DNA from 4 places in the Streptomyces sp. AM 2-1-1 genome. Region 4 is predicted to be linked to each of the others. Evidence: riboswitches for the same ligand, from Rfam matches in the RefSeq annotation. Region 4 holds a riboswitch; each other region holds the start of a gene.

Region 1 (7,363 bases), 3.1 Mb from region 4:
GCGCGGCGGCCGGGAGCTTCGGGGAACGAGGACGAGTGGCGCGCGGAAAGAAGAAGGAGACGAGCGGCGAATGAAGGACGACAGGGAAGGCGGCGCCGCGGGCGCCGGCAAAGGATTCGACCTCACCACGCTGCTCGCGGAGCGCGGCGCGGAGCGGTACGACCTGCACACGCGCCATCTCAACCACCAACTGCCGCGCATGCTGCACACCATCGGCTTCGACAAGGTCTACGAACGGGCCGAGGGCGCGTACTTCTGGGACGAGGAGGGCAACGACTACCTCGACATGCTCGCCGGATTCGGCGTGATGGGCCTCGGCCGCCACCACCCGGTCGTCCGCAAGGCGCTGCACGACGTGCTCGACGCCTCCCTCGCCGACCTCACCCGCTTCGACTGCCAGCCGCTGCCGGGCCTCCTCGCCGAGAAGCTCCTCACCCACAGCCCCCATCTCGACCGCGTCTTCTTCGGCAACAGCGGCACCGAGGCCGTCGAGACGGCGCTCAAGTTCGCCCGCTACGCCACCGGAAAACCGCGCATCCTCTACTGCACCCACGCCTTCCACGGCCTGACCACCGGCTCGCTCTCGGTCAACGGCGAGGACGGCTTCCGCGACGGCTTCGCGCCGCTGCTCCCGGACACCGCCATCGCCCTCGGCGACCTCGACGCGCTGCGCCGCGAACTCGAACGGGGCGACGTGGCGGCGCTGGTCGTCGAACCCATCCAGGGCAAGGGGGTGCACGCCTCCCCGCCCGGCTTCCTGCGCGAGGCCCAGGACCTCCTGCACCGCCGCAAGGCGCTCCTGATCGCCGACGAGGTGCAGACCGGCCTCGGGCGTACCGGCGACTTCTACGCCTACCAGCACGAGGAGGGCGTCGAGCCCGATCTGGTTTGCGTGGCCAAGGCGCTCTCCGGCGGCTACGTGCCGGTGGGGGCGACGCTCGGCAAGGACTGGATCTTCAAGAAGGTGTACTCCTCCATGGACCGGGTGCTGGTCCACTCCGCGAGCTTCGGATCGAACGCCCAGGCGATGGCGGCGGGGCTCGCCGTCCTCTCGGTCATGGAGGACGAGGAGACCGTCGCCCACGCCCGGCGTACCGGCGACCTGCTGCGGACACGGCTCGGCGCGCTGGTCGACCGGTACGAGCTGCTCCACGAGGTGCGTGGGCGCGGGCTGATGATCGGCATCGAGTTCGGGAGGCCCTCGTCGATCAAGCTGCGCGGGCGGTGGACGATGCTGCAAGCCGCGCGGAAAGGGCTCTTCGCCCAGATGGTTGTCGTACCGTTGCTGCAGAAGCACCGGATCCTCACCCAGGTGTCCGGCGACCACCTCGAGGTGATCAAGCTGATCCCTCCCCTGATCATCGGCGAGCCCGAGGTCGACCGCTTCGTGACCGCCTTCGAGTCGGTGATGGACGACGCCCACGGCGGGGGCGGCTTGATGTGGGACTTCGGGCGGACCCTGGTGAAGCAGGCGGTTGCGGGCCGGTGACCCATGGAGACCGCTGGACCACCTCGGAGCGGTTTGCCTCTGAGGCAAGAAATTTGCCTCAGAGGAAAGTCGGTGGCGCAATGGAGACATGAATCCTCCCGACGGAGGGGTGGCCGACGACCTCCCCGGCGTCGCTCCCCGCCTGCGCGAACTGCGCCGGAGCCGCAGCCTCACCCTGGAGGCCGCCGCACAGCGGGCCGGACTCTCCCCGGCCCACCTCTCCCGGCTCGAGACGGGGAACCGGCAACCCTCGCTGCCGGTGCTCCTCGGTCTCGCCAGGATCTACGGCACGACCGTCTCCGAACTCCTCGGCGAGATCCCCCCGGAGCGCGACGCCATCGTGCGCGGCGGCCGCTTCGACGGACCGGAGGCGGACGGCTGGATGTACCGCCGGGCCGGCGGCCCGGGCCGCGCCATGCAGGCTCTGCGGGTACGCGTCCCCTACGGCGCCCAGGGCGACCTGGTGCGCGTCCACCCGGGGGAGGAGTGGCTCTGCGTTCTCGAAGGGCGGCTCCGGCTCAGCCTCGGTGAATCCGCGCACGAACTCGGGCCGGGCGACAGCGCCCACTTCGACTCGCTCACCCCGCACCGGATCGCCGCTGCCGGCCCGGAGGGCGCCGAGCTGATCTTCGTGCACACCCTGTTGCAGAGCCCCGCCGCCGAGCTGTGCCTCGGCGACGGGACCCGTCGGCGCTGACCGCGCCCGGCGCCCACGCCTCGCCATCACCTCCGACGCCCGGACCCCGGGCGTCCGGCAGAGAGGACCGTCATGTACGACTCGGAGCACTACGACCCGCTGACCCCCCGGCCGACCGGTGAGGTCCGCGACACCCACGAACGGAAGATGCCGCGCGGGGTGGTCATCCGGCTCATCGCCTACCTGGTGGCCGGACACGTCGTCGCGGCCTTCCTGTACATCCTCTTCGCCGTGGCCGGAGGCAATCAGTAGCCGGACCGGTCTCCCGACGGGTACGGACGTGCGGGTGCGGACTGATCCAGCAGTCGCTCGCGCAGCCGCTCCCGGGTCTCGCCGGAGAGCCCCAGCCCGTCCGCGAAGTACCGATCGGTGGTGCCCCAGTTCTCCTCGATGGTGGCGAAGGCGGCGTCGAGGTAGTCGATGTGCGCCCCGAAGAGCGGGTTGAGCAGGCTCATCACCTCGGTGGAGACGACCGGGTCGGCGCTGTCGCCGCGCCGCAGCCGGTACCGGCGGTGGGCGTCGTTCGACTTGAGGTAGTCCGCCGCGATCGCGTCGCGCTCCACCCCGACCGCGAGCAGCGTCACCGCTATCGTCAGGCCCGCCCGGTCCTTGCCGGCGGCACAGTGCATGAGCGCCGGCACGCTGTCCCGCGCCAGTGCGTGCAGCACGCGGCTGTGCTCGGTCGTGCGGTCGGTGATGATCGAGCGGTACGAGGCGAGCATCCGCTCCTTCCCCTTGCCGTCGGCGAGCAGCGAGCGCAGCTGCGCGATGTCGCCCTCGCGCACCAGACGCCAGAATCCGGCCCCGTCGGCCGGGTCCGAGAGCGGGATGCGGACGTTGCGCACGCCCGCCAGCTCCACGTCGAAGCCGTCGAGCTTCTGATCGGCCGCGTTGCGGAAGTCGAAGACCGTGTGCAGGCCGAGCCGGCCGAGGAAGACGGCGTCCTCGGCGGTGGCGGCGGCGAGGTGACCGCTGCGGAAGAGCCTCCCGTGTCGTACGCGCCGCCCATCGGTGGTGGGCAGCCCGCCCACGTCCCGGAAGTTGCGGACCCCGCTCAGCTCGGGTTCGGCCGGCGAGAACTGCGGCACCTGCGTCACAGCGGCTCCTGAGTGCTCCAGCGCGCCGGCGCTGCTCGCCGACGTCGGCTCGTCGCGACCCTACGACATCCGTTCCCGGAGCCGGTGTGCCGACGGTGGGTCCGGACGGCTGCGTGACCCCCTTCAGGGCCGCGTGCGACATGTCCGTATTGTAGTTGTTTAACCCAACATCACCCGTTTATAAGGGAGATGGCGGGTGATCTCGTGAGCGGGATCATATCGGTGACGGTGCGTGGCCGTGAGGCCGGGGGGACGTCCGGCCGTCACGCGGAAATTCAAGATCGCGAATCCACGGAGGGTGACGGGAAAACGGGGCCGATATCAGCGCACGGATTCCGTTCCGGTTGCCACGGCTTGTTCCGTCCGACCCGGCTCGATTACGTTCACCCTCAATCCGGACGGACCGCCTAATCCTGCCGCCGCCCGGAATTCGAACTCACCTATGCGTGGCAGGAGCGGGGGACCCAGGTAAGCCGCCGACCGGAGTTGTTCCGGACGGCTCGGGGTGAAGTCGCGTTCAGCGCGACCGGGCATCTCCAGCCCGAACCCGACAGCTCACCTCGTAGGCGCCGGAGAGGAATTCCCCATGCCCATCCCGGGTAACCACCGTCGTAAGAAGTCCGGCCCGATCGCTCGCGGCGTCCTCGCCGCAGGAGCCGGCGGCGCTGTTCTCGCCCTGCCGCTCCTCGGCGCCACGGGTGCCCACGCCGCCGAGCGGACGGCCCCCGCCGCCGCCCAGTCCGCGCCGGCCGCCCAGCAGTCCGCCACGACCTACCGGGTCGTCTCCGGCGACTACCTGGCGAAGATAGCCGCCCAACACAAGATCAAGGGCGGCTGGGAGAAGCTCTACCAGGACAACCGCGAGGTCGTGGGCGACAACCCGAGCCTGATCCTGCCGGGCATGAAGCTGACGCTCGGCGCCCACGCGTCCACCTCCTCCCCGGCCGCCTCCGCCGCGAAGGCCGAGACGGAGACCGGGGCGAAGACGGCGACCACGACCGGGACGAAGGCCGCCCCGGCGACCACGACGGAGTCCGCCGCGCCGGCCACCAAGGCCGCCGACAGCAACAGCTCCGGCTGGGTCACCCCGATCGCCAACGCGACCGTCACCACCCAGTACCACGCCTCCGGCTCCATGTGGTCCAGCGGCTACCACACCGGCTCCGACTTCAGCGCCGCCACCGGCACCGTCATCCGTGCCGTCGGCCCGGGCACCGTCGTCTCCGCCGGTTACGACGGCGCCTACGGCAACGAGGTCATCATCAAGCACGCCGACGGCATGTACTCCCAGTACGCGCACCAGTCGCAGCTGATGGTCTCGGTCGGCCAGACCGTCACCGGCGGCCAGCAGATCGGTCTCTCGGGTGCCACCGGAAACGTCACCGGCCCGCACCTCCACTTCGAGATCCGCACCACCCCGAGCTACGGCTCGGACGTGGACCCGATCGCCTACCTGCGTTCGCACGGCGTCTCCATCTGAGACAGAAACCATTGACGGTCGTCACGATCCGTCAGGGTTCGAGGGGCGGTACGCGCAAGCGTGCTGCCCCTCCACTTATTCCGGCTTTACCAAAACCTGACCGGGTGGTCTATCTCACCCACCGTCAACCCCCTCTTTCGGTCGCGTAGGTCACACGGGAAGGGGCAAGATACGTGGCCGTGGCAATCGATTCGAGAATCCAGAAGACAGACATCATCGGGTCGTACGCGGCGATCGGCGACAGTTTCACCGAAGGTGTCGGAGACCCCGGACCCGACGGGACCTATGTCGGCTGGGCGGACCGCTTCGCGGTCCTCCTGGCGGACCAGCTCCCCGCCCTCGACGGGGCGACGCACTCCGATTCCCCGCACGGAAATTTCCGGTACGCCAATCTCGCGGTACGCGGCCGGCTCCTCGACAGAATCGTCGCGGAACAGGTACCGCGCGCCAAGGAGCTCGCACCGGACCTGGTGACCTTCTGCGCCGGAGGCAACGACGTCATCCGCCCCGGCACCGACCCGGACGACCTGGCCGAACGCTTCGAGCGCGCGGTCGCCGAACTCACCGACGCGGTCGGCACCGTCATGGTCACCACCGGGTTCGACACCCGCGGCGTACCGGTGCTGCGCCACATGCGCGGCAAGATCGCCACCTACAACGTCCACCTGCGCGCCATCGCGGACCGCTACCACTGCCCGGTCCTGGACCTCTGGTCCCTCCGCTCGATCCAGGACCGGCGCGCCTGGGACGACGACCGGCTCCACCTCTCCGCCGAGGGGCACACCCGGGTGGCACTGCGCGCCGCGCGGGTCCTCGGCATGGACACCCCGGCCGATCCCGACCAGCCCTGGCCCCCGCAGGCCGAGCGGAACACCTACGAAGTGCGGCGCGACAACATCCAGTGGGCCCGCGAACACCTCGTCCCGTGGATCGGCCGCCGACTGCGCGGCGAATCCTCCGGCGACACCGTCGCCGCGAAGCGCCCGGACCTGCTGCCGCTCTGAGCGGCGCGGCGCCGCGGGTCCGCTACACCAGGGGAAGGCGGGGGCGTGACGGGCCCGGCGGTGCCGCACCGCCCGCCACCGCCGGAATCCGCTCCAGGACGCCCCCGGCGAACACGTCGTACAACGGCAGCGACTCCAGGTGCACGTACCCGATGTGGCAGTCACAGACCGCCAGCGGGCACGCCCTCGGACCGAGCGCCTCGCGGTAGCTGCCGTCGTAGAGGTTGCCCAGCTCCGCCTTGACGAAGTGACACCGCCGCACGGTGCCCTCGCCGTCCACCGAGATCACCGACTGCCCCGTCCGGCAGGGCAGGCCGGCGGAGCGGTGCGGGTGGCGGCTGTACGGGAAGAGCGGGTCGAGCGCCGTCCAGTGCTCCGCCTCCGCGTCGGTGTAGGTACGCCCTTCGGCCGCGTTCACCCAGAGGTAGACCTGGTCGGGGAGGGCGGCGCGCAGCCGCCGCGCCTCGGCCAGATGCTCTTCGAACCCCACGACGCCCACGCTGTGACGCACCCCTAGCGCGGCCAGCTCGCGGCACTTGCCGAGGAACCGGTCGTACGCGGTCTGCCCCGGGTGGTACGTGCACCAGAGCGCGACCCGCTCCCGGTCCGCCTCGGCAAGCCACCCGGTGCGGCCGCTGAGGTTCGTCTGGATCGCGACCCGCTCCACCTGCGGCAGGTGGGAGAGTTCCACCAGCGCGCGCCGGTACCAGGACCGCACCAGCCCCTCTCCCCACGGGGTGAAGAGCACCGAGAGCCGGTCCCCGCTGCGCGCCGCGACCCACGCCGTGAAGCGTTCGAGCGCGGCCCGGTCGGCCGCCAGCTGCTCCCGGCTGTCCCGCCTCTTGGCGAACGGGCAGTACGGGCAGGCGTAGTCGCAGGAGGCGAGCGGGCCCCGGTAGAGGATCGTCAGGTCCACGGGGCCGCTCACTTCGCCTCGTACACGGCCATCGCGGCGCGTACGGCGGGCGAGAAGAGCGCGGGGCCGAGCGCGTCGGAGTGGGCGAGGCCCTCCGGGGAGAGCCGTAGCCGACCGTCCCGGTCCCCGCTGCCGTCCAGCCAGCCGAGCGCGGCGAAGCGTGCCAGCTCTTCGGGGAAGTCGTCGTGCGGGTCGGTGCCGAACCGCTGCCGGTACTCCGCGCGCGGCAGCCCGGCGGCCTGCAGCAGTGACTGCAGGAGGTGGCGTCGCCGGGCCTCCTCCCCGTCGACGCGCCGGCCGAACTCGGCGCGGGCGAAGTCCTCGGTGGCGGTGAAGCGGTCGATGATGGCGCGGATCTCCTGCATCCCGACGGCGTAGTCGAAGGAGTAGTGGAGCCGCGAGGTGTACGAGCGGGCACCGCAGCCCAGGCCGATCATGCCGTCGGTCTGGCAGGCGTAGTCGTCCGGGCCCTGCGGGGGAGCGTCCGCGCGGCGGAACATCCGCAGGGAGACCTGGTCGTACCCGTGCGCCAGCAGATGGTCCCGGCCGGCCCGGTAGAGGCAAAGGCGCTGGGCGTCCCAGGCGGCGTCCGACGCGGCCCCTCCACCGGCGAGCCTGCCGAGACCGGTCAGCGGACGGACGTAGAGCGGGTAGAGGTACAGCTCCTCGGGGTGCCAGGC
Region 2 (7,363 bases), 2.6 Mb from region 4:
CGCCATGGTGAGGTAGCCACCGGTCAGGGCTTTGCCGACGCACATGACGTCCGGCGACACCCCGGCGTGGTCCGCGGCGAACAGCCGCCCCGTGCGGCCGAACCCGGTGGCGATCTCGTCCAGGACGAGCAGCACGTCGTGCGCGTCGCACGCTTCCCGCAGCACCCGCAGATAGCCGGGGGAGTGGAAGCGCATTCCGCCCGCGCCCTGCACGACCGGCTCCACGATCACCGCCGCCAACTCGTGAGCATGACGGGCGATCAGCCCACGGAGATGGTCCGCGTAGGCCGGGTCGACCTCCGCGTCGAAACCGTCCGGCGGCGCATCCGCGAAGACCTGACGGGGCAGCGCCCCCGACCACAGCTCATGCATTCCGCCCTCGGGATCGCATACCGACATCGGCTGCCAGGTGTCACCGTGGTATCCGCCGCGCCAGGTCAGAAGCCGTTGTTTGGCGGGCCGGCCGGCCGACCGCCAGTACTGGAGACACATCTTCACCGCCACTTCGACGGAGACGGAGCCCGAGTCGGCGAGAAAGACGTGCTGCAGGGGGCCGGGGGTGATCTCCACCAGCCGCGCGGCCAGTCGGACGGCGGGCTCATGGGTGAGACCGCCGAACATGACGTGGCTCATCCGATCCAGTTGTCCGCGTGCCGCGTCGTTGAGGACCGGGTGGTTGTAGCCGTGCACCGCCGACCACCAGGAGGACATGCCGTCCACCAACTCGTCCTGCCCGTCGACGGGTTCCGCGAGGCGCAGCCGGACACCGGAGGCCGACTCCACGATCAGCGGCTCCTGCCGGCCCGGCATCGGTCCGTACGGATGCCAGACATGGGCCCGGTCGAGCGCCCTCAGCCGGGAGGGCGACAACCCCCCTACCGGGTCACCGGACGGGCCCGGTCCGCAGCCCCGTGGGGAGGAAGAGAGAGGGGCCGGCCGGACGGAGCCGGCCGGCCCCGGAACGTACGCCTCAGGCATTGGGAGCGAGATCCGTCCCCGCACCCCGCCGGCGCACGGACACCAGGTCCGGGCGCGCCCCCTGATCCGCGTGGCGCGCCGTACCGGCCCCGGCCGACCCAGCGGTGACCCCGCCCGGATCGGCCGCCGAGGAACGCCCGGACGAGGAGGCCTGCGCCGAGAGGGCCTCCGAGCTGCCTCCGTCCTGCGCCGGGGCCGGGGTCGCACCGCCGCACGGCGCACAGCCCCCGGCCGCCTCCGTCCCGCCTCCGCAGCCGCCGGCGTCCGTGTGCGCCCCGCAACCGGCACCCGCGCCGGCCGCCGCCCGGTGGCCGGGCAGCGTGGTGGTGCCCGCGCCCTCCACCTCGAACCCGGCATCGGCGATCATGTCGAGATCCGTCTGACCGGCCTGCCCCTCGCTGGTCAGGTAGTCGCCCAGGAAGATCGAGTTGACCAGGTGCAGCGCGAGCGGCTGCATCGACCGCAGATGCACCTCGCGGCCACCGGCGAGCCGTACCTCCACGTCCGGGCAGACGAACCGGACCATCGCCAGGATCCGCAGACACCGCTGCGGCGTCAGATTCCACTCCTTGGCCAGCGGAGTGCCTTCGAACGGGATCAGGAAATTCACCGGTACGGAGTCGGGGTCGAGTTGACGGAGGGCGAAGACCACGTCGACCAGATCGCCGTCGCTCTCGCCCATGCCCGCGATCAGCCCGGAACAGGCCGACAGGCCGGCCCCCTGGGCGTGCCGCACGGTCTCCACCCGGTCGGCGTAGGTGTGGGTGGTGGTGATGCCGCCGTAAGTGGCCTCGGAGGTGTTGAGGTTGTGGTTGTACGCGTCCGCTCCCGCCGCGCGCAGCCGCTCCGCCTGCCCGTCCGAGAGCAGCCCGAGGCAGGCACACACCTCGACACTCTCGTTCTGGTCCTTGATGGCTTCGATGGTCCGGGAGACCCGGTCCACGTCGCGGTCCGTGGGGCCCCGGCCGCTCGCCACCAGGCAGACCCGCTTGGCACCCCCGGCCACCCCCGCGGCCGCCGCGCGTGACGCCTCGTCGGGCTTCAGCCAGGAGTACTTGAGGATGCCGGCCTCGGAGCCGAGGCGCTGCGAGCAGTAGGAGCAGTCCTCGGGGCACAGCCCCGACTTCAGGTTGACCAGGTAGTTGAGTTTCACCCGGCGCCCGAACCACTGCCGGCGCACCCGGCCCGCGGCGGCCACCACGTCGAGCAGTTCCTCGTCGGAGGTCGCCAGTACGGCGAGCGCCTCTTCACGGGTCGGCGGTTCGCGCCGCAGCCCCTTGTCCACCAGCGTGCTCAGGAGGTCCATGGCGTCGATCCTGACGTACGGCACGGCCATCGGCCAAGGAGGAACCCGACAGCAGAGGCGGGGAGGCTGTGTGTGTATTGCCACACCCTGACCGTCTGCGCCCCCGGCTACCCTCTGTGAGCTGCCTACAAAAGGGACCTCCCGATGGCCTTCGCCCCGTTCGACTGGACCGACGAGGAGTCCGGCCGCCGTGCCGCCGCCGGACTCGTCCGCACGCTGCGCCCGCGGTCCGCCGCCACCGAGGTCCTGGACCTCGCGAGCAACGACTACCTCGGGCTCACCCGGCACCCCCGGGTGACCTCGGCGGCGGCCGACGCGGCGCGGAAGTGGGGCGCGGGCGCCTCCGGTTCACGCCTGGTCACCGGCTCCACCACGCTGCACGCGGAGCTCGAACGCGAACTCGCCGAGTTCTGCGGGTTCGAGGCCGCACTGGTCTTCTCCTCCGGTTACACGGCCAACCTGGCCGCGCTCACCGCGCTCTCCCGCCCGGACGGGCTCATCGTCTCCGACGCGGCCAACCACGCCTCCATCGTGGACGGTTGCCGACTGGCCCGGGCGAGGACCGAAGTGGTGGCGCACGCCGATCCCCAGGCCGTGGGGAAATCCCTGGAGGCCCACGACGGCCCGGCGCTCGCCGTCACCGACTCCGTGTTCTCCGTCGACGGCGACGCGGCCCCGCTCGCCGCTCTCGCCGCCGTCTGCCGGAATGCGGGCGCCGGACTACTGGTCGACGACGCCCACGGTCTCGGGGTGCTCGGCGCGGGCGGGCGCGGCGCGCCGGCCGCCTGCGGGCTCGCGGGGGACGACGGGGTCGTGGCCACGCTGACCCTCTCCAAGTCCCTGGGCAGTCAGGGCGGTGCCGTCCTGGGTCCCGCCCGGGTGATCCACCACCTCGTCAACACGGCCCGGACGTTCATCTTCGACACCGGCCTCGCGCCCGCGGCGGTGGGCGCCGCCCTCGCGAGCCTCGCGGTGCTGCGGAGCGAGCCGGAACGCGCCGAGCGGGCGCGTGACGTGGCCGCCCGGATGCACGGGCGGCTCACCGCCTCGGGCCTCCACGCCGCACGCCCGGACGCGGCGGTGGTCTCGGTGCGGGCACCCTCCCCCGAGGCGGCGGTCCGCTGGGCGGCGGAGTGCCGGGACGGCGGGATCGCTGTGGGGTGCTTCCGGCCGCCGTCGGTCCCGGACGGCGTCTCGCGTCTCCGGCTCACCGCGCGGGCGGACCTGACGGACGACCGGATCGACGCCGCTCTGGACACGATCGTGCGTACGGCTCCGAGGGGCGACGCCTGACCGGAGAGCGCGGCCGTCCGGGCACGCCGCGAAGGCGGGCGCGGCCGGAAGCCGCCCCCCTTCCCGTCCGTGCGGCAGCTCCTTACGGGCGCAGGCCCGGATCCCGGAGTGCTGCAACGAAAGTCCTCCAGGCCGGCGCGGAGAACGACAGGCAGTCCTGGTCCACATCCTTGGAATCGCGTACGAGCAGCAGGTCCGGACCGCGAACCGCCGCTTCCACGCAGTTGTTCGCACCGGTGCTGCGGCTGCTGCGACGCCAGGACGAGAGGGACGGGGCGGCCGAACGGTCGAGCATGGAGATCCTCTGGTTGTGGGGTTGTGGGGTTGTGGGGTTGCGGGGTCGGGGTCGGTACGCGTGCACGGCATCGGGCCCCGCCCCGGCGGGGCCGGCGGCCGGGGGCGTGGGTCATCCCGACCCGCTCTCGCGGCCGATCGCCGTGATGAGTTCCCGGGAGCGCTCGGGCGACAGCGCCCGTTGCCGCATCATGCGGAAGGCGGAACCGTACGCCTCCAGGTCCTCCTTCCGCTCCAGATAGTGACTGCGCGTCAAGTGGTCGAGAACGACCACGTCCAGAGCGGAAGTTGTCGGAAAGGAGAAGATGATGAAGGGGCCGGTCTGCCCGACGTACCCGCCGAGGCTGAAGGGCACCACCTGCACCCGCACGTGCGGCACCTCCGTCATCGCCGCCAGGTGGGCGAGCTGGGCGCGCATCACACGCCGTCCTCCCACCTCGCGCCGCAGTACGGCCTCGTCGAGAACGGCCGTGAGCCGGAGCGGGGCCTCGCAGCGGAGGACCGACTGGCGGGCGAGCCGCACCTCGACCAGGGCGTCCAGCCGTGAACCCGATATGCCGTCCAGTGCCGACTCGGTGACCGAGCGGGCGTAGTCGGCGGTCTGGAGCAGCCCCGGCAGCACCGAGGTCTCCAGCGTCCTCGCGGTCTCGGCCTGCGCCTCCAGCGCGATGAAGTCGCGGTACTGCGGCGGAATGACGTCCCGGTAGGCGTGCCACCACCCCGCGTCCCGGTTCTCCGCCGAGCCCGCCAGAGCCGACAGCAGGGAACGCAGTTCGGGGTCGTCGACCGCGTACGCGTCCAGCAGTCGGCTCACGTCGGCCGGGGAGACTCCACTGGCCCCCGTCTCGATCCTGCTCACCTTCGACTGGTGCCAGCCGAGCAGCGACGCCGCCTGCCGGCTCGTGAATCCCGACGCGTGGCGCAGACTCCGCAGCTCCTCACCGAGTTTGCGTCGACGCACGACGGGGCCGTTGCCCATTCCGGTTTCCTTCCGCCGGGCGGCACGGCCGACCGTTCCGTGGGCCGACCGTCCCTCGGCCGACCTGGACGCAAGTGTGCCGAACGTTCGAGTCCCGGCGACGCCGAGTTCACCGCATCGAGCGATAGATATATGCATATCTCGGCAGATCGTCACAGCACGGGGTCTGGCGGTGGCACTCTGGCGCCAGGCACAATCCGGGCCGATAGGGGTCGGCCGGGCGGAAAGGGACGGCGTCGCCATGGCAGATCATCAGGAAGCACATGTCACCCTGCCGAGCGATCCCGCATCGGTGTCCGCGGCCCGCAGACACGTGGCCGGAGCTCTCACCGAGTGGGGGCTGCCCGACGACACCGACACCGCGGAGACGATGCGGCTGATCGTTTCGGAACTGGCCACCAACGCGATCCTGCACACCTTCGGCCAGTCGCCCACCTTCACGGTCCGGCTCGTGCTCGACCGCGACGAAGTGCTGCGGCTCGGGGTGACCGACAGCCACCCCCGGTGGCCCAGGCGGCTGCCCGCCGCCGTGCAGCAGGACAACGGGCGCGGCCTCGCGATCATCCGGTCCCTGGTCAAGGAGTCCGGCGGACGGTTCGGCGTCACGGCGACCGAGGACGGCGGCAAGACCGTGTGGGTCGTGCTGCCCTGTGCCGCGGCGGTGGTGAGCTAGAGCGACCTCGTGCACCGCATCCGAGGCCGCGCACCGGTCCACCGGGAACCGCGGCGCTCCGCGCGTCGGCGCGGTCGGCTCCGGACGGGCCGACCGCGCACCCCGGTGCGCGGCGTCCTGTCGGGAGCCGACCGCCACGCACCCGTGCACCGGGTCCGGGTGCTCAGCGCACCCGCCCGTACCAGACCCTCTTCGTCCAGATCCGTTCCAGTCGCACCACGGCGCCGGTCTTCGGGGAGTGCCAGATCTTCCCGCTGCCGGCGTAGATGCCCACGTGGTAGACGCTGCGGCCGCTGTGGAAGAAGACCAGGTCTCCCTTCCTGCGCTGCGAGGAGGTGATGTGACGCGTCTTGTTGTACTGCTGCTGCGCCGTACGGGGAAGCTTCTTGCCGACCCGCTTGAACGAGTAGAGCGTCAGCCCGGAGCAGTCGAACCTGCGGGGGCCGGTGGCGCCCCACTGGTAGGGAGCGCCCTTCTTCGAGGCGGCCACACGGAGGGCCTTCGTGGCACGGGCGGCGGTGGCGGCGTCGGCGTCGTTCACCAGGCCGGGGGCCAGCATGGTCGAACTGAGAGCGAGAGTCAGGGCCGAGGCCGTACCGGCCCGGGCGAGCAGAGACGGGACATGAACCTGCGCAGTCATGCGCAACCCTTCGTCAGCCGCCTGTGAAAGATGACCTGTCGGGTTCGGGCTGGCGAAGTCGCCCGGCCGCGCGGTGCGGCTTCACCCCGAGGGACGGCCGGTAACCCGGTCGGCCCGTTGTGCTCGGGTCCTCCACTCCTGCCGATCCACTCCTGTCGACCCGTCATCCGCTCGGCGGCAGGACTCGGCGTCCGCGCGGACCGCCCCGTCAGGATGGCGGGGGCTTGTCGTCCCACGGATCTTGACCCAGGCCGTGCGGGATTTTCGAGGGGGCAGAGGCCGCCGGAGAGACCTGCCGCGGTTGCGCCGGGAGAGTAGGGGGAGCGCTCCGGACAGCCGGGAGCGCTTGTCGGGGCCGGGTCCGCACCCCCTGTGGCCTGCGGATTGCCGCCCATGGGGAGAACCGCGGGGAGCGCAACTCGGAGCGGCGTCGCCAGGCTCGATCACCTGGACCGAACGGGTGAAATATCCGATATTCCTCACGGGCGTGTCGGCAGTTCCCCCACGCGGCGCCGCGCCCCGCTCCCTACCGGCCAACTCCTGGACACGCACGGTACGGTGACGCGGCCCGGGCGCCGCTCCCCGTCCAGGGCCCGCAGCGCCCGCGCCGGCGTCGTCGCGTGGATCCGCGTCCCGCCGCGCTCGTGCACCGGCGTCAGGGCGTCACGCAGCGCCGCCGCCTGTGCCACCAGGGCCGCCGCCTGTGCCACCAGGGCCGCCGCCTGCGCCTCCAGGGCCCCGGCCGCCCCCAGGCGACCGCAGGCTTCGCCCCCCAGGCGGGCGGGGGACCGTCCGGCGCGGCCGGAGAGCGACGCGCACCACCCTCCGTCGCGCCGTATACGAGGCGGGTGCGCGGGGACGGCCCGGCCGTGTCCGTCCGCGGGACGGCGGGACGGCTCACCTCCCCGACGCCGCCGCGGTCCGGTTCGCCGTCGTGTCGCCGCGGAACCGTCCCAGTTAACGCCACGGAAAAACTTCCGCCCTAACGTGCCATGCCTGGACGGTGGTTCGCCCCTCGGATGTCCACGGACCGTCGACATCCGGCAGGGTCCGCCGCGACCAGAGCCGGTACCGGGCGCGAGACGACGAGGTGAAGCGTGCAACTGTCCCCGCACGAGCAGGAGCGACTGCTCATCCATGTGGCCGCCGACGTCGCCGAGAGGCGCCGGGCGCGCGGGCTGCGGCTCAACCATCCGGAGG
Region 3 (7,363 bases), 1.0 Mb from region 4:
CCAGGGCGGTATGGGCCAGGTCTGGACGGCGTACGACCAGCGGCTCGACCGCCGGGTCGCGGTGAAGCTGCTGCGCCCCGACCGGATGGGCGCGCCCGGCGGCCGCGAGGACGCCGACGAACTGCGCCGCAGGTTCGCCCGGGAGTGCCGGGTGACCGCCCAGGTCGACCACCCCGGGCTGGTCACCGTCCACGACGCCGGCGGCGACGGCGACGACCTCTTCCTCGTCATGCAGTACGTGGAGGGCTCCGACCTCGCCGACCACCTCGCCGAGCACGACCCCTACCCCTGGCCGTGGGCCGTCGCGGTCGCCGCCCAGCTCTGCGCGGTGCTCAGCGCCGTGCACGCGGTGCCGATCGTCCACCGGGACCTCAAGCCCCGCAACGTCATGGTCCGCCCCGACGGCACCGTCACCGTCCTCGACCTCGGCGTCGCCTCCGTCCTGGACACCGACACCACCCGGCTCACCCACACCGGCTCACCCATCGGCTCCCCGGCCTACATGGCCCCCGAGCAGGCGATGGGCGGCGCGGTCGGCCCGTACACCGACCTGTACGCCCTCGGCGTGCTGCTGCACGAACTGCTCAGCGGGGACGTGCCGTTCTCCGGATCCACCGCGCTCGGGGTGCTCCACCGCCACCTCTACGAACCACCGCTGCCGGTCCGCCACCTGAGGCCCGACATCCCCGAGCAGCTGGAGGCCCTCGTCCTGCGGCTGCTCGCCAAGGACCCGCAGGCCCGCCCCGGCTCCGCGCAGGAGGTGTACGAGGCACTCGCCCCGCTGCTGCCCGCGCGCGGGGCCCCCGGCGGACCGCTCGACCCGACTCGCCCGTTCCTGCGCCCGCACGCCCCCTGGCCCGACCGGGCGAGCACCCCGGCCCCCGCCCCGGCCACCGGCTACGGTCCGCCGCCGGTACCGGCCCGGCGCCCGGCGTCGGCCCGGGCGGACGTGGCGCGCGCCGTCGACGAGGTCAAGCAACTCCTCGGCGAGGGGCGGATCACCCAGGCCGTGGACATCCTCGGCTCCATCCTGCCGACCGCGGCCGCCGAACACGGCGAGCGCTCACCGGTCGTCCGCATCCTCCGCAAGCAGTACGCGGCGACCCTGCTGGACGACGGCCAGTACCGCCGCGCCCTGCCCGAGCTGCGCCGCCTCGCCGACGACCGCACCGCCGAGGCCGGCCCCGGCGACCCGCAGGCGCTCCAGTACCGCTACGACGCCGCCCAGTGCCTGGAGCAGCTCGGCGAGACGGGCGCCGCGCTCAACGAGTACCGCGCGGTCCTCCCCTACTACGAGAACGCCTACGGGACCGTCTCCACCGACCCCGGCCGGTCCTTCGACATCCGCCACCGCATCGGACTGCTGCTGCTCGCCGTCGGCGACCACACCGCCGGGCGGGCCCAGTTGCAGGCCCTGCTCCACGACACCGAGCGCTCCTACGGGCCGCACCACCCGCTCCCCGCCGAACTGCGCCGGCAGCTGACGCACCAGCGGGTCGTACGCGGCGGCTGACGGGGCCGGCGCGGGAGCCGCCGCCGCACCACATCCCCAACTCCTCCCGAATCGTTGGTCGAACCAGTGGCCCCCATGGCCACCACTGCCTAACATCGATCACCGCAAGGCTTTGTGCACTGATGCACAAACTCTCATCGGGAGGCTCCTTTGCACCGCCGTCGTCGCACCGCGCTCACCCTCTCCGCCGCACTCCTGCTCGCCGCGCCCGTCCTCACCGCCTGCGGGAGCGAGGCCCACCCCGGCGCCGCCGCGATCGTCGGGGGGCAGCGGATCGAGGTCTCCACCCTCCAGGCGGACGTCGCCGAGGTGCGGAGCGCGCAGCAGAACTCGCCGCAGGCCGCCCAGCTGGTGAAGGGCTCCGGCCAGCTCCCGCGCGCCGCCCTGCACCGGCTGATCTTCGGCCGGGTCCTCGACCGGGCGGCCGAGGACAACGGGGTGACCGTCAGCCGCAAGGAGCTCCAGCAGGTGCACCGGGCGGCCGTCGCGCAGTACGGCGGCGAGGACGAGCTGCGGGAGACCCTGCTGCAGGAACGCTGGATCTCCCCCGGCCAGATCGACGGCGACCTGCGCCAGGAGGTCCAGCTCCCCAAGCTGGCCGCCGCGCTCGGCGCGGACCTCCAGACCGAGGCCGGCACCCAGAAGGTGACCGCTGCGCTCGCCGAGGCGTCGAAGTCGCTGCACATCGACGTCAACCCGCGCTACGGAGCCTGGGACGACCGGCAGGTCCGCCTCGGCACCTACGAGTCCCCCTGGCTCGCCAAGCCGCCCGGCACCGAGGACGCGGCGGCCGGCCAGGTGGAGACCGACCCGGCGGGGTGACCGGTGGCCCGGCCCGCGTCCGTGCCAGGGGCGGCCCCCCGGCGGCGCCGTGCGCGAGCGGGGTAGGTTCGGGGGGTGAACGCTGAAGCACCCGGCCGGGTCGTCCTCCTCACCGCCAGCCACCGGGTCGCCCCCGGACTGCTCTCCTGGCCCGCCTGGCAGACGCTGCGCGCCGCCGACCGCGTGCTCTGCGGCGCCCCGGACCACGTACAACTGCCGTACCTGCGCGAGGCCGGCGTCACCGTCGAGCACACCGCTCCGACCGCCGAGGAGCTGGTCGACGCCTGCGCCGGCGGCCGGACCGTGGTGGTACTGGTCGGCGGCGAGGGCGACCAGCGGCTCACCGACGGGCTCGCCCGCCTCGGCGGCTCCGGCCGGGTGCACATGCCGGACCTGGAGCTGCTCCCCGGCTCGTACGACCTGCCGGGCGCGCGCCTCCTCGACCTGGTCCAGGTCATGGACGTCATCCGACGCGACTGCCCGTGGACCTCGGAGATGACCCACCGCCGCCTCGCCCCGTACGCCATCGAGGAGACGTACGAACTGGTCGAGGCGATCGAGGCCGGCGACCGCGACGAACTCCGCGAGGAGCTCGGCGACGTACTGCTCCAGGTGGTCTTCCACGCCCGGATCGCCGAGGAGGACGCGGAGGCGCCCTTCTCCGTCGACGACGTCGCGGGCGGACTGGTGGAGAAGCTGATCCGCCGCCACCCGCACGTCTTCGGCGACGCGACCGCAGAGACCCCCGAGGACGTCCACGCGCACTGGCTGCGCACCAAGGCGGTCGAGAAGCAACGCGATTCGGTCACCGAAGGGGTTCCGCTCGGTCAGCCGGCGCTCGCGCTCGCGGCGAAGCTCGCCGGCCGGGTCCGCGGAACGACCCTGGAGGTCGCCCCGCCCACCGGCGACACCCTCGGCTACGAACTCCTCGCCCTCGCCGTCCGCGCCGAGGCCGAGGGCGTCGACCCGGAGGCGGCCCTGCGCGCGGCGGCCCGCGCCTACCGGGACGCCATCCTCGCCGCGGAGGGCGTGCACGCCCCGAGTACCGTCGACGAGTGATCGACCAGTGAACGACAGCGCACCCGGCGACCCCGCTCCCGGCGACCCCACCCCCGAGGCGCCCGCCGGATGCCCCGCGCACCGCGCGCCCGCCGCCCCCGAGCTCTTCACCTGGGAGTTCGCCACCGACCCCTACCCCGCGTACGCCTGGCTCCGGGAGCACAGCCCGGTGCACCGCACCACGCTGCCCAGCGGGGTGGAGGCCTGGCTGGTGACCCGGTACGCCGACGCGCGCCTCGCGCTCGCCGACCACCGGCTCTCCAAGAACCCGGTCCACCACGCCGGGCCGGCGCACACCAAGGGGAAGACCGGGATCCCGGGGGAGCGCAAGGCCGAGCTGATGACCCACCTGCTCAACATCGACCCGCCCGACCACACCCGGCTGCGCCGGCTCGTGTCCAAGGCGTTCACGCCGCGCCGGGTCGCCGCGTTCGCGCCCCGCGTGCAGGAGCTGACGGACCGGCTCATCGACCGGTTCGTCGCCGAGGGCACCGCCGACCTCATCCACGACTTCGCCTTCCCGCTCCCCATCTACGCGATCTGCGACCTGCTCGGCGTGCCCGAGGAGGACCAGGACGACTTCCGGGACTGGGCGGGCATGATGATCCGCCACGGCGGAGGCCCGCGCGGCGGCGTGGCGCGCTCGGTGAAGCGGATGCGGGCCTACCTCGCGGAACTGATCCACCGCAAGCGGGAGAACCCGGGCGACGACCTGATCTCGGAGCTGATCCGCACCAGCGACCACGGCGAGCACCTCACGGAGAACGAGGCCGCCGCGATGGCCTTCATCCTCCTCTTCGCCGGCTTCGAGACAACCGTCAACCTCATCGGCAACGGCACCTACTCCCTGCTCCGCCACCCCGAGGAGCGCGCCCGCCTCGAAGCGTCGCTGGAAGCGGGGGAGGAGGAGCTGCTCGCGACCGGCATCGAGGAGCTGCTCCGTTTCGACGGCCCCGTGGAACTCGCCACCTGGCGGTACGCCACCGAGCCGCTGACCCTGGGCGGCGAGGGGATCGCGGCCGGCGACCCCGTCCTCGTCGTGCTCGCCGCGGCCGACCGGGATCCCGCGCGCTTCGCGGACCCCGACACGCTCGACCTCGCACGGCGTGACAATCCGCACCTCGGTTACGGCCACGGCATCCACTACTGCGTGGGAGCGCCGCTCGCCCGGCTGGAGGGACGGACCGCCCTCGCCACCCTGCTGAGGCGCCTTCCTGACCTGCGGCTCGCGGGAGAAATGGCCGATTTGCGGTGGCGCGGAGGGCTCATCATGCGTGGACTGCGCACCCTTCCGGTCGAGTTCACACCGGGTCGGACGCTCGATGAAAGTGACGCTCCGTCAACTCTGTGATGTTGATGTGATCCGCGAGGCATCGACTTGTGACACGCGTTCGAACCCCGCTAGGTTCACGGTTCGACGCATCAGTTCACCCGTCAGTCACACGGAAGGCACTCCCATGGGCTCCGCGAACGGCAGACACCGCCGCCCTCGCCAGGCACCCGCCATCGTCGTCGCAGCCGGCGTGACAGGCTCCGCCCTGGCGATTCCGCTCCTCGCCGCGACCGGCGCCGGTGCCGCGGACGCGACCACCTGGGACAAGGTCGCCGAATGCGAGAGCGGCGGCGCATGGAGCGCCGACTTCGGCAACGGCTACTACGGCGGACTGCAGTTCTCCGAGGAGACCTGGGCCGCCTACGGCGGTACCGACTACGCGCAGCGCGCGGACCTCGCCAGCCGTACGCAGCAGATAGCCGTGGCGGAGAAGGTCCTCGACGCCAAGGGCCCGCAGGCGTGGCCCGGGTGCGCGGTGATCGGCGGGCTCGCTCCCGCCGGCTCCCTCATCGGGGTGGACCCGGGCTCCACCTCCGCCGCGGACGCGGGCGCCTCGGCCGGCACGATCCCGGACGCGGACGGTGCCCCCGGCGCCGCCAGGTCGACGGACTCCGCCGGCTCCTCGGGCACCTCGGGTTCCTTCGACGGCTCGGCGGCGGGCTCCACGACCGGTTCCACCGCCACACCGGGCTCCGACGCCTCCGCCACCCCCTCGCCGACCGGCTCGGCCACGCCGGGCGCCACCGCGCCGGGGAAGAGCGGGAAGCACGCCGCCGCGGACGGCGCGACGGCCGGTGCGGCCGACGCCGCGACCGGCGACTCCACGACGGGCGGCAAGCACCGCGGTACGCCCGATGCGGGCGAGGCCGCCGCGGACACCTCGCGCGACTCCGGCCGGCACGCCTCGCGCGGTGCCACCGACGCGCGCGACGACGCGACGCTCGCCGCGGACGGGACCTACACCGTCCGGTCCGGGGACAACCTCTCGGCGATCGCCGACACGCAGAACCTCGCCGAGGGCTGGACCGATCTGTACGCGGCCAACGAGGACGTGATCGGCTCGAACCCCGATCTGATCCTGCCCGGCCAGGAGCTGGACCTGAGCGCGACGCCGGCCCCCGCCACCCCGGGCGCCACCGCCGGTGCGACGGACGCCGCGTCAGGGACGACGGGGGCCGCCGACGGTACGGCGGAGGCCACGTCCGGGGTCGCGGAGGCCGCTCCCACCAAGTGATCCAATCCGGGAAAACCCCCCAAATGGGTGGGTAGTTAAGGGGCCTATGTCCACTTTTGAGAAAGTGAGACATGGGTCTCTTCGCTGTTCGGGCGCGTCGCGGTCGCGGCACTTCGCGAACGTCCGCCGTGACCTGCGGAAACGGTTATTCGGACATGGCCAGTAAGGTCTGATTATCCGATATGTCCATCATTGAATGTCGGGGTTGCCTGTGTTTACGGTCAGAACCGCTCGCACCGCGGGCCCCGTCGATCGTCACGCCGAATCCTGCCGTCGGTCGAAGGGAACAGACGCGTAAAGCGCCGTAGGCAGGAGCGGGGGACCCAGGTAAGCCGCCGGTATCGGACGGCCCGTCGCGAACGACGGGCAGGCCGGGACCGGCTAGGGGTGAAGCGACACGCAAGGACGTGTCGCCGGGCAACTCATTGGCCCGAACCCGACAGCTCACCTCGTAGGCGTCGGTGAGGAGACGTTCCATGCTGCTGTCCAACGGTAAGCACCGCCGCTCGTCCAAGGCCGTCCGTATGGCCACGCTCGCCGGCGTCGCCGGTGCCGCCATCGCCCTCCCGCTGATGGGCGCCACCAACGCCTCCGCCGCCTCCGTCGCCACCTGGGACGCCGTCGCCCAGTGCGAGTCCGGTGGCAACTGGTCCATCAACACCGGCAACGGCTACTACGGTGGCCTGCAGTTCTCCCAGTCGAGCTGGGCCGCCGCCGGTGGCACCAAGTACGCCCCCCGCGCCGACCTGGCCACCAAGGAGCAGCAGATCGCCACCGCCGAGGTGCTGCTGGACCTCCAGGGCCCGGGCGCCTGGGGTTGCGCCGGTGCCGGCAACCTGACCAACGACGGTGTGGACCCGGGCGTCAGCACCGGTTCCTCCTCGACCGCCGAGACCCCCAAGAGCACCGACACCTCGACGAGCACCGGCTCCAGCCAGAGCAGCGGTTCCGCCGCCCCGCAGTCGGACCGCGCCTCGGAGTCGCAGACGGCCTCCCGCAGCGAGGACCGCCCGGCCGCGTCCGAGAAGTCCGAGACCGTCACCACGCCGACCGGCGGCAAGGTCGAGAAGGGCGACGGCGAGTACAAGGTCGTCACCGGCGACACCCTCAGCACGATCGCCCAGAAGCAGAGCGTCAAGGGTGGCTGGCAGAAGCTCTTCAAGCTGAACCACGACATCGTCGACGACGCCGACCTCATCTTCCCGGGTCAGCAGCTCCACCTGAAGTAAGCACGAACCTCTCCTCCCGGAACCGGGGTGTCCGGCGGCACCCCCTTCCACTCCCTGGCCCGGCGCGCACTCCCCCCGCACGCCGGGCCAGGGCCTTTTCCCGCACGGAGCGGCCGCCCGCCGACGGGTGCGGACATGGGCGCGGAGGAGGCGGCACGGCGGGAGGGGAGGAA
Region 4 (7,363 bases):
CGGTCGTGCTCCCCGAGATGGGTCCGCACGCCGGGATCGGTGTCGTCGAGCGGATGCGGTCGATCGGCGTGCTCGTCGAACGGGCCGTCGAGATCCCGCGCCCCGCCCGCGCGACGCAGGAGCAGGCGAATCTCCTCGGTATCAGCATCGGCGGCCTGATCACCGAAGTGGAGCGCACCTTCTACGACGTCGACGGCCGCCCGGTCGAGACCGCCGACATCGTCGTGCCGGACGTGCGGTGGGAGATCGCGTACGAGTTCGCCGTCCAGCGACGGGAGTAGGGGCGCGAAAGCACCGGCTCCCCTGCGACGGGGAGCGGGGCTGTGACAGGGCTCGGATCCGCACCCGGCCGGGGTCGGCGTGGCGCCGTACCGTCCGGACGCGACGGCGCCTCCGTCCTGTCTGCCGGATGGCAGGACGGGGGCGCCGGTGGTGGCGGGAGGGGACCGGAGCCGGGCCGGCCGGCTCAGGCGCCGGTCGGGGCCTTGGTGCCGGCGGTCCCGGCGCCGTCCGCGGCCCCACTGGCCTCGGCGGCCTCGGCCGTCTCGGGGGCGGCCTCCCCGGCCTCGGGGGCGGTCGTCGGCCGAGGCGCGTCGGCCGGCGCGGTGGCGGGTGCGGCGGCGGTTGCGGCTGCCGCCCGGGCCGCCGACGCGGCCTTGCTCTGGTAGACCATCAGCCCGATGAACCCGGCGAGGAAGCCGCTGATCAGGCCGGATATCGCGTTGTTCAGGGCGTTGGTGCCCTCGCCGTCCGGCATGCCGATGACGAAGTAGACCACCAGCGCGCTCATCAGGGCCCCGGCGAGGCCCCCGATGATCGCGCTCCCCGCCGAGGTACGTACCCGGGCCCCCAGCGACGGCTCCGACGGGGTGGAAGGGGCGGGAGTGAGCGGCGCGGTCATGGTGGAGTCCTCCGGGGGCGGGCTGCGGTGCGGGACCGGGGGCGCGTGGCCGACACCGGGGCAGGGCGAATCCGCCACCTCGGGGGCACATGTCCTCACGGGCAGCCCGCCGGTACCGGGGGATGCAGCCATATCCTTGGCCAGAAGAGGACGCCTGGCAACTACCTGACGTAAAAACAGCGTTGCATCAGTGGCTGCGATGTTTTGCCCCGAACTGCGCCTCGCCCCCCGTGGGATGACGTGCCCTCGCCGGAAGGCGAACCCGATCGGTGTGCTGCGGCGGGTGGTTGTGGTTCGTTCGGCCACGCTCTCGGCCGCATCCTCGGGCCCGCGCCCGGCCGCCCCGTGGTCGTCGCTTCATGCCGTCCGCGCGCCCGGCCGGCGCACGTGAGGGCGACGGCCGGCCGGGCCTGTCGGTCCGGGGAGGCGCCGGTCGTACGCCGGGTGGTCAGGAGCTCGTCCGGGATGCCGTACAGTTGTGTTCATCGACGCGGGGTGGAGCAGCTCGGTAGCTCGCTGGGCTCATAACCCAGAGGTCGCAGGTTCAAATCCTGTCCCCGCTACTGAAGGCCCGGGCCCGGCACGCACAGCGTGCCGGGCCCGAGTCGTTTCCCCGGACGCGTGGGGCCGCCCGTTCGCTCGGCGGCGCGTTCTCGCTCCTCCGACGGGACGGCGTAACGATCTGCCGCGCCAGGCATGAACCGGTCCCTCCGGGAAATTATTCGCACGCCCGGACGGTCGACGCCGTGTCGGCGAACGCGTGGGCGAGCCGGGGGTGAGGATCGGGGTGAACGCTCCGGTGCTTCCGTACGCGGTGCGCCGGCGCACGCGGCGCGGAGAGCACCCGTCCGGCCGAGTGGGTGGGCGTACTCCGGCGGTGGGGCGCTCGGCGGTGAGCCACACGCTCCCCCCAATGGACGACGGTGAGTCGCCGCTCGGCGCGGCTCGGGGCGGTCCGGGCGGGGCGCGGTAGGTTCCGCTGCCGTGGCGGGACAGGGCAGGAGAAGCGCACAGGTGGGGAAACGGCAGTACGAACGTGGCGGAGCCGCCGGGGATGTGAGTGCGCGGCGGTTCGTGCGGGTTCTGCCTGCCCTGCTCGTCGTGGGCGGGCTCGTCTTCGACATCGCCTCACCGCCCCGGTTCACCGCGGTGCCGCTCTTCGTCGCCGCTCCGCTGATCGCCGCGCCGTTCGCCTCCCGGGCCGGCACCGTCCGGGTCGGGGTGGTCTCGCTCGCCGCCGTCATCGCGATGCGGGTGTACGTGGGCACCCTCGGCGACATCGTGCCGATCATCGAGACGCTCACCGTGCTCACCGCGGCGGTGCTGGCGCTCGTCATCAACGGGGTCGTACGGCGCGGCAACGAACAACTCGCCTCCGCCCGGATCATCGCGGAGACCGCCATGCGCGCGGTGCTGCCCGTGCCGGCCGACCGGATCGGCGGCCTGCACGTCGCCGCACGGTACGAGGCGGCGCAGGCGGACGAGTACGTCGGCGGAGACCTCTTCGCCGTCGCCGACACCCCGTACGGCGTGCGGCTCGTCCTGGGCGACGTGCGCGGCAAGGGACTCGACGCGGTCGAGGCGGTGGCGGTGATCATCGGGGCGTTCCGGGAGGCCGCCGAGCAGGAACGGTCACTGGAGGGGGTGGCGCAGCGGCTGGAGCGCGCGCTCGCCCGGGACGCGGCGCGGCGCGGAGGGCTGGACCCGGTGGAGGGTTTCGTCACCGCGGTGCTCGCCGAGATCCCGCCCGGCTCCGCGACCGTACGGATCGTCAACCGGGGCCACCCCGAACCCCTGCTGCTGCACCCGGCGGGCGCGCTGGACGTGCTGCGGCCCCGTACGCCCGCGCTGCCGCTCGGCATGGCGCTGGGGGTCTGGCCGGACCAGGCGGACGAGTGGGACCTCCCCCCGGGCGCGACACTGCTGGCCTACACGGACGGGCTCTCCGAAGCGCGGGACAGGGCGGGCGTGTTCTACGACCCGGCGGAGCGGCTGCGCGGCCGGATCTTCCCCGGGCCCGAGGAACTGCTCTCGGCGCTCACCGACGACGTCCGGCTGCACACCGGTGGCCGCTCGACGGACGACCTCGCGCTGCTCGCGGTCGCCCGGCCGGCGGAGGACCAGCCGGAGCGCAGGACCACCGTGCCGATCGTGGGCCGGGGCAACGGCTGACGCCGTGACGTGGGCGTGGACACCGGTGGGGACAAGGGGCCCGGCCCGGGGTGGTTCCGTGCACCTCGGGAGGATCAGGGACGGGGCGACGGACCGTAGCGGGGTGGTGCCGCTCGATAACATATGACGCACCGTCAGAAAATCCGGGTTGCGGGACTGGGTCGCAAGTCGCCCCGATGGGGGCTGATATGCCCAGGTAAATGCCGTCCCTCAGTGGGGATGATCAAGGGGAACGGCTTGGAATCGAAGCCGTGTGTCTATTAACGTTCGATAACGCAGCGCGGTCGTCCCAGCCGTCGTCCCAGACGGCGCCGTGCGCGAGCGCCGAATTCCGCAAGGGAACCGGGGAACCACTACTTGGGGTGAATCGGACACCTGTGTCTCGTGAGAGACGTCAGGCGCCCGTAGGAGACCTTCCTGCTCCGAACCCGTCAGCTAACCCGGTAGGCGAGAAGGAAGGAAAGGAGTGCGCCCACGTGGCGTCCAATCAGCCTGCCCCCGAGGCCCCGTCACCCTTCATTCCCCGCGACGGCTCCGGTGCCCCCGGGGACGCCGGCGCGGCGTGGGAGGGGGAATGGAACCCCACCGAGGACTCCCTCCGGCCCGTGCGCGGCCGACACCGGGTGGCCAAGCAGCGGGGTCTCGCGCGTAGCTCCACCGTCCTCGGCGTCGGTGTCCTCGCGGCCGTCGGCGCGGGAGGCATGGCCACCGCGCAGAGCAAACCGCCGGTCTCCCTCTCTCTTCCCGATTCGCTCACGGACAATCTTCCGGACGCCAAGTCCCTTCCCGGGCTGGGCGCTCTGATCACCGCGGTCGGGTCCGGCGGCTCCGACGCCCACGCCGCCCCCGTACCCGTGGCGGCGGCCGCGCCGTTCACCACGGCCGGGCTCACCGCCGAGGAGACCCAGCAGGGGGCCACCGACGCGGGCGAGGCACTGCGCGCCCGCATCCTCCAGCAGGCCGAGCAGCAGCAGTCAGCCGCCGACGCGGACGCGAAGGCGGCCGAGGAGGCGGCGGCCGCCGCCAAGGCCGAGGCCGAGGCGAAGAAGCAGCGGGACGACGCCACGGCCAAGGCCGCGGCGGAGAAGAAGGCGGCCGAGGAGGCCGCAGCACAGAAAGCCGAAGCGGAGAGACTCGCCAAGCTCGCCGCCAGTTACGCGGTCCCCACCTCCTCGTACACGATCACCTCCACCTTCGGGCAGGCCGGCACGATGTGGGCCTCCGGGCAGCACACCGGCCTCGACTTCGCCGCCCCGACCGGCACCCCGGTCAAGGCCGTGCACGGCGGCACCGTCAAGTCGGCGGGCTGGTCGGGTTCGTACGGGTACCGCACGGTCCTGGAGCTCGCCGACGGTACGGAGATCTGGTACTGCCACCAGTCCTCCATGGACGTCGTCGTCGGCCAGCAGGTCTCCACGGGCGACACCATCGGCCGTGTCGGAGCCACCGGCAACGTCACCGGGCCGCACCTCCACCTCGAAGTCCACACCCCCGACGGCACCAGCATCGACCCGATGGCCTGGCTGACCGGCAAGGGCCTCACGATCTGACACCCCGGGGCGGGCGCCGTCGGGGCGCCCGCACCCGTCCGCGGGGGCGCCGGCCCCGGGCCCCCGGCCGCAGGCCCGGCCGACCGCCGCACTCCGCGGTCCACCCGGACCCCGGCAGCCCCGACGCTCCCCCCGGCGTCAGGGCTGCCGGTCTTCCCCCGCCGGTCGCCGCCGGGGCCCGCGCCCGCGCGGACCGCCCGGACGTCACCCGTACGCACGACCGGGAACCGGAATAGGGGCTCCCGTCCACGGGGTTGCACCCCCTATGACTTCTTCTCTCCGCACGCTCGGCACGTCAGGTCTCCGGGTCTTCCCGCTCGCCCTCGGCGGCAACGTCTTCGGCTGGACCGCCGACGAGGCCCAGTCCTTCGCGGTCCTCGACGCCTACGCGGCGGCCGGCGGCAACTTCGTCGACACGGCCGACGCCTACTCGTCCTGGGCCCCCGGCAACCAGGGCGGCGAGTCGGAGACCCTCATCGGAAAGTGGCTCAGGGCCCGCGGCAACCGCGCGGACGTCGTCGTCGCCACGAAGGTCGGTGCCCACCCCGAGTACCGGGGTCTCGCCCCCGCCACCGTCAAGGGCGCCGTGGAGGAGTCCCTGCGGCGGCTCGGTACCGACCACATCGACCTCTACTACACGCACTTCGACGACGAGAGCGTGCCGGTGGAGGAGATCATCACCGCCCTCGACCAGTTGGTGAAGGAGGGCAAGGTCCGCGAGATCGGTGCCTCCAACATCAGCCCCGCCCGTCTGCGGGCCTCGCTCGACTTCTCCGAGCGCGAAGGGCTCGCCCGGTACGTCGCCCTCCAGCCGCAGTACAACCTGGTCTCCCGCGACACCTACGAGGGTCCGGCGCAGGACCTCAGCGCCGAGGCCGGCCTCGGCGCCGTCCCGTACTCCGCGCTGGCCTCGGGCTTCCTCACCGGCAAGTACCGGCCCGGCGCGCGCGTGGAGAGTGCCCGCGCCGAGAAGGCCGGGGCGTACCTGGAGTCCGAGCGGGGCCAGAAGGTGCTGAGCGCGCTCGACGCCGTCGCCGAAGCGCGGGGCACCAAGATCGCCACCGTCGCGCTGGCCTGGCTGGCGTCCCGCCCGACGGTCGTGGCGCCGATCGCCTCGGCCCGTACGCCGGAGCAGCTGCCCGAGCTCCTCGCGGTCGCGGACCTGGTGCTCAGTGACGAGGAGGCGGACCGGCTCACCGCCGCCTCCGCCTGAGCGGTCCGAGCGGCCGCTGCCGGAGACACGGGTCCGGGGTCACTGCGGAGGGTGCAGGTAGGGGTTGTGACCGTCGTACCGCTGGTGCGGAGGCGGCTCCTGCGGCGCCGGTGCGTGGGCCGGCCGCCCGTCGCCGTACGGGGCCGTCGTCCCGGTTCCGTAGGGGGACAAGGGCGGCCGGGCGCCGGGCGGGACGGCCCAGGGCTGCGGCGGGCGGGGCGCGTGGGCTCGGTGTACCGCGTGTGACGCGTGGGCTCCGTAGCCGTACGGTGCGGCCGCGGGGCGGCGGACGACGGGGCGGTGGACACTGCGGGCCGCGTGGGTCAGGGCGGGGGCCGCGATGTTCCGGCGCTCCCAGAGGTGGTGCAGCAACTCCTGCTCGCGGGCCGCGAAGTCGGCGCCCACCGTGCCGCGCCGGGCGTCCCGGCGCAGTGCGGCGAGGGAGGTCGCGAACGACTCGTACTCGGCGACCGCACGGGCCGCCGCCCGCCCCCTGGCCCGGTCCGCGCCGCCGTGCCAGTGCCGCGCCAGGTCGCGGGCCATCCCCCGCGCGCGCATCGAGGCGAGCGCGAGCGGTTCGGCCGGGGTGAGCCAGCCCGCCACCGCGTACGCCGGGAACTCGGCGGCGAGCGTCCGCAGCTCCCGCTGCCGCGACCAGAGGGCCAGCCAGGTCAGCAGCCCGAACGCGGGCATCATGACGACGCCGTAGACCAGGTAGAAGCCGTACGGTCCGAGGACCGCCGAGCCGTTCCACAGCGCGTGCATGCTCATCGCGAGCACCAGACCCAGCAGCGGAAGCACGACCCGGCGGACCCGCCGCCGGCGGCCGGTGGCGGCGAACCCGAATCCGATGCCCGTCAGGACGGTGAACACCGGGTGCGCGAAGGGCGACAGGACGATCCGCACGAAGAAGGTGCCGACCGTCAGGGACGCGATGCCCACCGTCCCCAACTGCCGGTCCTCACCGAACGCGTTGCCGAGGTAGAGGATGTTCTCGGTGAACGCGAAGCCGGTCGCGGTGAAGCCCGCCACCACGATCCCGTCGACGATTCCGCTGAACTCGCGCCTGCGGAACAGGAAGATCATCAGCACGGCGGCGCCCTTGGCGCTCTCCTCGACGATCGGGGCGACGACGGTCGCCCCCAGCGTGTCGGCCCCGGTGGGGTCCGCCGTGGCGACCGCGATCCAGTGCGTCGCGAAGGAGTTGGCGATGATCGCGACCAGCGCCGCCGCGCAGGAACCCCAGGCGAAGGAGAACAGGAGGTTCCGCCAGGGCGCCGGTTCCACCCGGTCCAGCCAGCGGAACGCGGTCATCAGCAGCGGCACCGGCAGCACGGCGAGCCCGAGACCGACGAGGAACCCTTCCGTCCCGGTCTCCTCCCGGACGAGCGCCAGGATGAGCAGCCCGCAGATCGCCAGCGTGACGATCACCGCCCCCGCGCGGAACGCCCTGCTGCGCCATATCAGCCCGACGCGGCGGGGGCGGTAGCGCCACTGACCGCGCTCGGGGACGGCACCCAGGATCTC

Evidence for each region. Region 4 has a riboswitch for cyclic di-AMP ahead of PZB77_RS16695 (M23 family metallopeptidase). Riboswitches for the same ligand answer to the same signal wherever they lie in the genome.
Region 1: it holds a riboswitch for cyclic di-AMP, as region 4 does, so the genes downstream of both, PZB77_RS02945 (LysM peptidoglycan-binding domain-containing M23 family metallopeptidase) here and PZB77_RS16695 (M23 family metallopeptidase) in region 4, are expected to answer to the same signal.
Region 2: it holds a riboswitch for cyclic di-AMP, as region 4 does, so the genes downstream of both, PZB77_RS28055 (C40 family peptidase) here and PZB77_RS16695 (M23 family metallopeptidase) in region 4, are expected to answer to the same signal.
Region 3: it holds a riboswitch for cyclic di-AMP, as region 4 does, so the genes downstream of both, PZB77_RS11785 (transglycosylase family protein) here and PZB77_RS16695 (M23 family metallopeptidase) in region 4, are expected to answer to the same signal.

Annotation. Positions count from the first base shown of each region.
Region 1 covers NZ_CP119147.1:700,135-707,497, reverse strand. Annotated here, with positions in the region: gene PZB77_RS02965 (aspartate aminotransferase family protein) at 71-1,489, shown strand; gene PZB77_RS02960 (XRE family transcriptional regulator) at 1,578-2,186, shown strand; gene PZB77_RS02955 (DUF6126 family protein) at 2,259-2,438, shown strand; gene PZB77_RS02950 (tyrosine-protein phosphatase) at 2,432-3,283, opposite strand; cyclic di-AMP (ydaO/yuaA leader) riboswitch at 3,711-3,865, shown strand; gene PZB77_RS02945 (LysM peptidoglycan-binding domain-containing M23 family metallopeptidase) at 3,870-4,763, shown strand; gene PZB77_RS02940 (SGNH/GDSL hydrolase family protein) at 4,943-5,767, shown strand; gene PZB77_RS02935 (STM4011 family radical SAM protein) at 5,790-6,683, opposite strand; gene PZB77_RS02930 (STM4012 family radical SAM protein) at 6,692-7,363, opposite strand, start outside.
Region 2 covers NZ_CP119147.1:6,428,535-6,435,897, forward strand. Annotated here, with positions in the region: gene PZB77_RS28025 (adenosylmethionine--8-amino-7-oxononanoate transaminase) at 1-870, opposite strand, end outside; gene bioB (biotin synthase BioB) at 971-2,284, opposite strand; gene PZB77_RS28035 (8-amino-7-oxononanoate synthase) at 2,429-3,577, shown strand; gene PZB77_RS28040 (DUF397 domain-containing protein) at 3,660-3,872, opposite strand; gene PZB77_RS28045 (helix-turn-helix transcriptional regulator) at 3,984-4,850, opposite strand; gene PZB77_RS28050 (ATP-binding protein) at 5,092-5,523, shown strand; gene PZB77_RS28055 (C40 family peptidase) at 5,687-6,163, opposite strand; cyclic di-AMP (ydaO/yuaA leader) riboswitch at 6,167-6,363, opposite strand; partial or broken gene PZB77_RS28060 (hypothetical protein) at 6,643-6,870, opposite strand; gene PZB77_RS28065 (urease subunit gamma) at 7,261-7,363, shown strand, end outside.
Region 3 covers NZ_CP119147.1:2,792,236-2,799,598, reverse strand. Annotated here, with positions in the region: gene PZB77_RS11810 (serine/threonine-protein kinase) at 1-1,513, shown strand, start outside; gene PZB77_RS11805 (SurA N-terminal domain-containing protein) at 1,664-2,335, shown strand; gene PZB77_RS11800 (nucleoside triphosphate pyrophosphohydrolase) at 2,411-3,394, shown strand; gene PZB77_RS11795 (cytochrome P450) at 3,402-4,745, shown strand; gene PZB77_RS11790 (transglycosylase family protein) at 4,852-5,961, shown strand; cyclic di-AMP (ydaO/yuaA leader) riboswitch at 6,252-6,434, shown strand; gene PZB77_RS11785 (transglycosylase family protein) at 6,438-7,190, shown strand.
Region 4 covers NZ_CP119147.1:3,833,325-3,840,687, forward strand. Annotated here, with positions in the region: gene PZB77_RS16675 (GntR family transcriptional regulator) at 1-281, shown strand, start outside; gene PZB77_RS16680 (hypothetical protein) at 467-901, opposite strand; tRNA gene PZB77_RS16685 (tRNA-Met) at 1,391-1,464, shown strand; gene PZB77_RS16690 (PP2C family protein-serine/threonine phosphatase) at 1,916-3,073, shown strand; cyclic di-AMP (ydaO/yuaA leader) riboswitch at 3,386-3,538, shown strand; gene PZB77_RS16695 (M23 family metallopeptidase) at 3,550-4,623, shown strand; gene PZB77_RS16700 (aldo/keto reductase) at 4,889-5,836, shown strand; gene PZB77_RS16705 (PrsW family glutamic-type intramembrane protease) at 5,876-7,363, opposite strand, start outside.